DNA from 2 places in the Fundicoccus sp. Sow4_D5 genome. Region 1 is predicted to be linked to the other one. Evidence: predicted binding sites of a transcription regulator. Region 1 holds the regulator's gene; the other holds the start of a gene.

The links. The regulator HrcA, encoded in region 1, represses chaperone genes, less so after heat shock. The targets are predictions, from matches to a motif close to TTAGCACTCNNNNNNNNNGAGTGCTAA.
Region 2: the regulator HrcA is predicted to act here: its motif matches at 1,402-1,428, upstream of ACTQ45_RS11475 (co-chaperone GroES).

The regions. Positions count from the first base shown of each region.
Region 1 is NZ_JBQKLF010000001.1:521,128-525,615, forward strand. It holds gene hemW (radical SAM family heme chaperone HemW) at 31-1,194, shown strand; gene hrcA (heat-inducible transcriptional repressor HrcA) at 1,375-2,391, shown strand; gene grpE (nucleotide exchange factor GrpE) at 2,425-3,018, shown strand; gene dnaK (molecular chaperone DnaK) at 3,060-4,488, shown strand, end outside.
Region 2 is NZ_JBQKLF010000011.1:44,168-48,655, forward strand. It holds gene ACTQ45_RS11465 (iron chelate uptake ABC transporter family permease subunit) at 1-197, opposite strand, end outside; partial or broken gene sufB (Fe-S cluster assembly protein SufB) at 207-1,082, shown strand; gene ACTQ45_RS11475 (co-chaperone GroES) at 1,459-1,725, shown strand; gene groL (chaperonin GroEL) at 1,801-3,429, shown strand; gene ACTQ45_RS11485 (DUF2177 family protein) at 4,319-4,488, shown strand, end outside.

The DNA of each region.
Region 1 (4,488 bases):
CCGAGCGTCAAATAGGATAGGAGAGAATTCATGGTAACGACCAAGCAAGCAGATGCGGTTTATATTCACATTCCTTTTTGTAAAAAGATTTGTCATTATTGTGCATTTAATAAGTACTTTTACGACGGACAACCAGTAGGTCGTTACTTGGATGGTTTAGAACAGGAAATGTCTCTTTATTCTTTAAAGCAAGATGAGGCTTTGGACACCGTCTATATCGGTGGCGGAACTCCAAGTTGCTTAAGTATGCAAGAATTAGATCAATTGATGCAAAGCGTCCATAGACATATGAGGTTAGATAAGCAAACAGAGTTTACCTTTGAAATAAACCCAGGTGAATTGTCACTAGAAAAATGTCAGTTGCTTTATGATTATGGAGTGAACCGAATTAGTATGGGAGTTCAAACCTTTAATGATAATTTATTACGTCGTATTGGCCGCAATCATCGTGTCAGACATGTTTATCAATCGATTGACTGGTTGCGTCAATCGGGTTTTGAAGCATTAAGCATTGATTTAATCTTCCGATTGCCTGGTCAGACACTTGAGGATTTTAATGAGAGTTTAAAAAAAGCGCTCGAATTGCAATTGCCGCATTATTCCTTGTATTCTCTGATTATTGAACAACAAACACTTTTTCAACAATTAATGCGCGAAGGGAAACTACCGATTCCTAATGAAGATACGGATGCTGATATGTTCGAACTCGCCATTAAACAGTTGAGTGAGCATCAGATTAATCAATATGAAATTAGTAACTTTGCAATGAAAGGCTATGAATCACGACATAATCTAAAATACTGGCAGTATCAACCATACTTTGGTTTTGGCGCCGGTGCCCACGGTTTTGTCGATGGCGTACGCTATTATAATCATGGACCAGTGCACCACTATTTGAAACAAACGCAACAACAGTCGAAGCCAATCATCAATCAATTAACACTAAATCAAAACGATCAGATGGAAGAATACATATTCTTAGCGCTGAGGACGAATCGAGGATTTAGTTTACAAGAGTTTGAAAGCAAATTTTATTATTCAGCGCTTGAATTATTTGGGGAGTTTTTTAATAAGCAAGTAGCGCAAGAATTAATGATAATTGAAAGAGAGACTGTTCGTTTAACTAATCGTGGGTTGTTTCTCGCAGATACCGTATTTCGCGAACTCATCGGCTGGTTAAACGTTGTAAAATGAACTGATATAAAATAAATGTATCTATTGATCCAGCGGGCTAGCACTCTTTATGTAAGAGTGCTAGTTTTTTGTATTATTTGAAGAAAAAGCCTTGACATGCCCCAGAATAGCGTGTAATATAATAGATGTTAGCACTCCTATAATTTAAGTGCTAAACCAAAGTGAGGTGAGCGAATCTACATGTTAACACCGAGGCAAAGGCAAGTTCTTTACTTAATCGTTAGATTATATAGTGAGTTTGAAGAACCCGTTGGTTCTAAAACTTTGTTAAGAGAGAGTCTTCTAAACGTCAGTCCAGCAACCATTCGAAATGATATGGTCGTTTTGGAAAGAGAAGGATTGCTGAGGAAAGCACACACTTCAAGTGGTCGAATTCCATCTTTCAGTGGCTATCGTTATTATGTTGACCGCTTAATCCATCACGAAGATGAGATGAAAGTCTTAGAAGAAGATGATCATGCAATTGCCGAATTATTTCATGAACGCCAAGCAGATGATTTACAGTTAGCTCAAATGGCTGCCGATATTCTGGTTTCTTTAACAGGTTATACAGCTGTTGTCTTAGGACAGAGCAATGACTCCCATCATCTGAAAGAGTTTAAGCTTGTTTATCTAAATGAGAAGAACTTAATTGCTATTATGATTACAGACGGAGGCCGTGTCGAAACTCAATTGTTCGTCACGCTTTATCCAGTAACTAAAGAAATGGTGATGAAGGCTTCAGAAATAGTCAACAATGAGTTAATAGGAACAAGTATTGAAGATGTTTACCATCGCTTAAAACTGACGATACCATTACTAACTCAACGAGCAGTTTCATATCAATTTGATTTTTCTCCCTTAGCTGAGAAAACTCTTCATAGTTTGAAAGGGCGCCAATATCATATTGGTGGTAAAAACAATTTATTTGATTTTATAGAGCCCCAAACAGACTCAGAAGATTTAAAGAAATTATTTACGATGGTGGATGGTTCTGCCAGTATGTATGATATGCTTGAAAATCGGAATCAAGGAATTGAAGTTCTTTTCGGAGCGGATATGTCGCCCTATGGGATAGCAAATCTTAGTATGGTAACAGGGAAGTTTCAACAACAAAATCAAGAAATCACATTGGGTCTGATTGGCCCCACAACCATGCCTTATCACCGTATTATCGGCTTAATGGAGAAAATGATTACAGAATTATCCAATTACTAGTTAAACGACTATATAAAATGAGGAGGTAGAAAATTGACAGAAGAAAACAAACATGTCGAGGACTCTACTGTAAAAGATGAGACACTATTTGAAACAGATAGCATCGAATCAGAAGAGGAAATTGCAAATGAAACGACTGAAACAATTACAACAGAAGATGAGACAGATGCTAAAAAAGATGACTTAGCTGAACTTACTGCAGCAAATGAAGCTCTAGAAGACAGAGTATTACGTCTACAAGCTGAAATTTCAAATATGCAACGTACGAATACACGTGAGCGTCAAAACGCAGCGAAGTATCGTTCGCAAAGTTTAGCTACAAATCTACTGGAAGTTGTCGATAACTTTGAACGTGCTCTAGCAACGGAAGTAACAAGTGAAGATGCTTTAACACTAAAAAAAGGAATCGAAATGGTTCATGGGCAACTAATTACTGCGCTAGAACGTGAAAAAGTGACTGTAATCGATCCGTTGAATGAAGCGTTTGATCCAAACTTCCACCAAGCAGTCAGCACGATGCCGGCAGAAGAAGGGCAAGCAAGCGATGTTGTCGTGAATGTATTACAAAAAGGTTATTTACTAGATGACCGTGTCATTCGTCCGGCTATGGTCATTGTATCAGCGTAAACGTATATAAATAAACAATTTAAGAAAAGAGGAAACAAATTATGGCAAAAATTATTGGTATTGACTTAGGTACAACTAACTCTGCGGTTGCTGTTTTAGAGGGTGGAGAGGCAAAAATTATTCCAAACCCAGAAGGTAACCGTACGACACCTTCAGTTGTCGCTTTTAAAAATGACGAAATTCAAATTGGTGAAGTAGCTAAGCGTCAAGCAGTGACTAATCCACATACAGTAAGCTCAATTAAACGTCACATTGGTGAGGGCAACTACAAAGCTGAAATGGATGGCAAAGACTACACACCACAAGAAATTTCAGCAATGATCTTGCAACACTTAAAGAGCTACGCAGAAGATTACTTAGGTGAAAAAGTAGAAAAAGCTGTTATCACTGTTCCAGCTTATTTTAACGATGCACAACGTCAAGCAACTAAAGATGCTGGTCGTATTGCAGGTTTAGAAGTAGAACGTATTGTTAACGAGCCAACGGCTGCCGCTTTAGCTTACGGTTTAGATAAAACTGATGCTGAAGAAAGAATCTTAGTATTCGACTTAGGTGGTGGTACATTTGACGTGTCAATCCTTGAATTAGGTGACGGAGTCTTTGATGTATTATCAACTGCTGGTGATAATAAATTAGGTGGAGATGACTTCGACGAGAAAATCATCGACTACTTAGTAGCAGAATTCAAAAAAGAAAACGGCGTTGACTTATCTAATGATAAAATGGCTTTACAACGTCTAAAAGACGCAGCTGAAAAAGCTAAAAAAGACCTATCAGGTGTATCAAGCACTCAAATCAGCTTACCATTCATCACTGCTTCAGATGCTGGTCCATTACACTTAGAAATTTCATTAACTCGTGCTAAATTTGATGAATTAACACATGATTTAGTTGAAAGAACTAAAGGGCCAGTTCGTCAAGCATTAAAAGATGCTGGTTTATCACAATCAGAAATTAACGAAGTTATTTTAGTTGGTGGTTCAACACGTATTCCTGCAGTTGTTGATGCAGTACGTAAAGAAACAGGTAAAGAACCAAACAAATCAGTGAACCCTGACGAAGTAGTTGCAATGGGTGCAGCAATCCAAGGTGGAGTAATCTCTGGAGATGTGAAAGATATCGTATTACTTGATGTTACACCATTATCATTAGGTATCGAAACAATGGGTGGCGTGTTTACTAAATTAATTGACCGTAACACGACAATTCCAACAAGTAAATCACAAGTGTTCTCAACAGCAGCTGATAACCAACCAGCAGTAGATGTTCATGTATTGCAAGGTGAGCGTCAAATGGCAGCTGACAACAAAACTTTAGGTCGCTTCCAATTAACGGATATCCCATCTGCACCGCGTGGTGTGCCACAAATCGAAGTAACATTCGACATTGACAAAAACGGTATCGTTAACGTAAGTGCCAAAGACTTAGGTACTAAGAAAGAACAAACAATTACAATCAAATCTTCATCAG
Region 2 (4,488 bases), on a different contig from region 1:
ACTTGCAGCAAGAAGGCGCCGTTGCCACTGAAAGCTAATAAAACTGGTAGGCCACCAAAGAACAAGAGCCCCGTTTGGATGAGCGAGTGGAGCGCCTCGAAACCGAGTAAGGATGGCGTGATGATGCGGTTGTTGGCGACTGTTTGAAAAAGCGAGCGTGGCCACCCCCTGGCAAACTGCCCCAATTCCCATCGCAATCAGCGCGTTCAAACGGCGCCGTTTGGAGTGGTGGAACGTTTATTTATGTGCCCAAAGGAGTGCGGTGTGATATTCCACTGCAGACTTATTTTAGAATTAATAATGAGGGATCGGGTCAATTTGAACGCACGCTGATTATTGTCGACGAGGGCGCGAGTATTCATTATGTCGAAGGCTGTACTGCGCCGACCTATACGACGGCTTCCCTACATGCGGCGATCGTCGAAATTATCGTGAATAAAGACGCTTATTGCCGCTACACCACTATTCAAAACTGGTCGAACAACGTTTATAACTTAGTGACCAAACGCGCTCATGCCTATGCTGGCGGTGTCATGGAATGGGTGGATGGCAACCTTGGGGCGCAAGTCACCATGAAATATCCGAGTGTCTTCCTTAAAGGTGAGGGGGCGCGTGGCACCATGTTGTCGGTCGCCTTTGCAGGAGCTGGCCAAATTCAAGATACCGGCGCCAAGATGATCCATCAAGCGCCCAATACGTCAAGTTCGATCGTGTCTAAATCGATTGCCAAAGATGGTGGCGAAGTCAATTACCGCGGACAGGTTTATTTTGGTGAAAATTCACAAGGGTCCATCTCGAATATTGAATGTGATACGATTATTATGGATGAATTATAGAAATCGGATACGATTCCTTATAATGAGATTCATAATGGAAACATCTCACTCGAGCACGAAGCGAAAGTCTCGCGTATTTCAGAAGAGCAACTGTTCTACCTGATGAGCCGCGGGCTATCCGAAGAAGAAGCCACTGGTATGTTGGTGATGGGCTTTGTCGAACCTTTTACCAAAGAGTTGCCAATGGAGTATGCGGTCGAACTCAACCGATTGATAGCTTATTCAATGGAAGGTTCTGTCGGTTAATCGCTAAACGTAACCGATTACTCGCCTAATAAGCCAATAAACTAGGAAACGAATGACAGCCTGTCGCACTCTGAGGAATTCTCATGGTACGACAGGCTGTTTAATATCTGCTTAAAAAAACTAAGAGCAAATATTAAGAGAATGAGTGTGATCCTTGCTAGCTAATAGTTGATAGAGAAAAGCTGCTAAACCTGTAAGCGACACGAACTGTTCATGAATGTATAATGTGCGTTAAGAAGTGAGAAAAAGAAAGAATGTCAAAAAACGTCAAAGAAATACTTGCTTTTTTTGTCTGAGTAGACTAAAATAAACAATGTAGTTAGCACTCGCTCGAAAGGAGTGCTAACCAATCAAAAAAGAATTTGGAGGGAACGTAATGTTAAAACCTTTAGGAGAACGCGTTATCATTAAAGTTGCTGAAGTTGAAGAAAAATCAGCTGGAGGCTTAGTACTTCCGAGCTCAGCAAAAGAAAAGCAACAAATTGGTGAAGTCATTGCAGTCGGACCTAGCATCGAAGCAGAAGATGGTGTAGCTGTCGGTGATCAAGTTATCTTTAAATCTTACACAGGAACTGAAGTAACGGACCAAGGTGAAACGTATTTAATTATTGAATTAGATGACCTTTTAGCAGTCTTAGCATAAATCTCAATTATATAATGTATTAACAACTAGCACAGCTAGTCAAACCAAATTTTTTTCAAGGAGTGAACGAAAGATATGGCAAAAGAATTAAAATTCTCAGAAGACGCACGTGAAGCTTTATTAAAAGGTGTCGACATATTAGCGGATACAGTGAAAGTGACATTAGGCCCTAAAGGTCGTAACGTGGTATTAGACAAAACTTACGGTTCACCACAAATCACTAACGACGGTGTCACAATCGCTCGTGAGATTGAATTAGAAGACCGTTTTGAAAACATGGGTGCTCAATTAGTCATGGAAGTTGCCTCTAAAACAAACGACGTAGCCGGAGACGGAACAACGACAGCAACCGTCCTAACACAAGCCATTGCGCGTGAAGGAATGAAAAACGTGACGTCAGGTGCTAACCCAGTTGGCATTCGCCGCGGAATCGAAAAAGCAACTAAAGTAGCAGTAGATGCACTTAAAGCACTATCTGTACCTGTTTCATCTAAAGAATCGATTGCTCAAGTAGCCGCTGTTTCATCTGGTGACGAAGCAATCGGTGAATTGATTGCTGAAGCAATGGAGAAAGTGGGGAAAGATGGCGTCATTACCATCGAAGAATCGCAATCCATCGAAACTGAACTTTCAGTGGTAGAAGGAATGCAATTTGACCGTGGTTACTTATCACAGTACATGGTAACTGATAATGAAAAAATGGTAGCTGATTTAGATAATCCGTTAATCTTGATTACAGACCGTAAAATCGTCAACATCCAAGATGTGTTACCTTTATTAGAAAACATCATGCAATCAGGCCGTCCACTATTAATTATTGCTGAAGACATTGAAGGTGAAGCATTACCAACTCTTGTCTTAAATAAACTACGCGGTACGTTAAATGTTGTGGCTGTTAAAGCACCAGGTTTCGGTGACCGTCGTAAAGCGATGCTAGAAGATATCGCGATTCTAACAGGTGCAACGGTTGTCTCTGAAGAACTAGGCTTTGAATTAAAAGACGCAACAGTTGAACACTTAGGCAATGCAGGTAAAGTAACAGTAACTAAAGACAATACAACGATTGTTGAAGGTGCTGGTGAAAAGAAAGCTATCGCAGACCGTGTCGCAATTATCCGTGCGCAAGCTGAAGAAACAACCTCTAGCTTTGACCGTGAAAAACTACAAGAACGCTTAGCTAAATTATCAGGCGGTGTGGCTGTCGTTAAAGTTGGAGCAGCTACTGAAACTGAGCAGAAAGAACGTAAATTACGTATCGAAGATGCTTTAAACGCAACGCGTGCAGCAGTTGAAGAAGGGATCGTCTCTGGTGGTGGATCTGCTTTAATCGAAGTACAAGCAGCCGTTGCTGAAACTGAAACAAGTACTGATGACGAAGCAACAGGGGTTCGCATCGTTACTCGCGCCCTTGAAGAACCATTACGTCAAATCGCAATCAACGCCGGTAAAGAAGGCGCAGTGGTCGTGAACGAAGTCAAACGTTCTGAAAAAGGCATCGGCTACAACGCTATGACAGATGTATTCGAGAACCTAATCGACGCTGGAATCGTTGACCCAACAAAAGTCACTCGTTCAGCCTTACAAAACGCCGCTTCAGTAGCAGCATTATTATTAACAACTGAAGCAGTCGTCGCAGAAATTCCAGTTCCAGAAGATCCATCAGCAGGCGCAGCCGGCATGGGTGGCATGGGCGGCATGATGTAAGACATTTAGACAGAACATGATTAATTAACCTCCACCTAGAAATGGGTGGAGGATTTTTGGATTGAACAAGCATAAAAAATTTTGAAGTATAAGACTATTACCAACTAAATAACTAAAAGATGTGATAAACCAATATGTAGGAAAGCGCATTCATTTAGAGGTGAATGATTTTACGGCTATATTAATGAACAAATGAGGCTATATAAAGGATTTTTAGTGTTGTTCCCGCATGGGCGGGGGTAATCCCAAGATAGCTTAAATGCATTAGTGGAAAATTTTGTACTCCCCGCATACGCGGGGGGATTGTCAGCTAAGCGACTAACGCCTTCAGAGTATCCCGCTGATTGAAACGTTTCCGGTTGGTCTTTGTGTTCGCTTTGAAACAGCTCAAAGAAATTTTATTCGCCATCCGCTGACCGGTGGCTTCATCTAATTTACCAATGCTTTTTTCGCCGGATATTAGGTTCTCTTAGGCATTGAGGTAGCTTCGAAGGGTAGAAGACACATAGTTGTTGCCATTAGCTTCGTTTTTATATGTGATGTGTTTGTTAGGCCAGTCTACTAATTGTCTTGCTTTCATCCTGTCACCTCTTTTCATGTATCTTATCATTACAGTAGACCCGACAGCGAAAAACAAGCTCGTCTCGTGAGTATTTCACGAGAAAGGCTGATATCATCTGCTTCTATCAACTTGTATACTATGATATTCATGGAATTGCGGCTACACCGCCATGAGGTGTGCTTTGTAAATGAATCAATGTGGGGCATTGTGACAGTCAGCTTTAAAACGGATTAATAGATCCTATCAAGGGCGTCAAAATATACATACGTTCACAAATATGTTAAAATACTTATCAAGTGATAAATGTTAATGTGAGGAGTGAAGTAAATGGAACGCTATTTAAAACTTTTTCTAACGGCTGCTGGTTATTTTTTAATTTTTGATATGTTGTGGCTATTAGTCATTTCGAAAAGCTTTTATCAGAAACATCTAGGGGAACTGATGGGCCAAGCTCGGTTAATGCCAGCGGTCGTATTCTATCTGATATATGTCGTTGG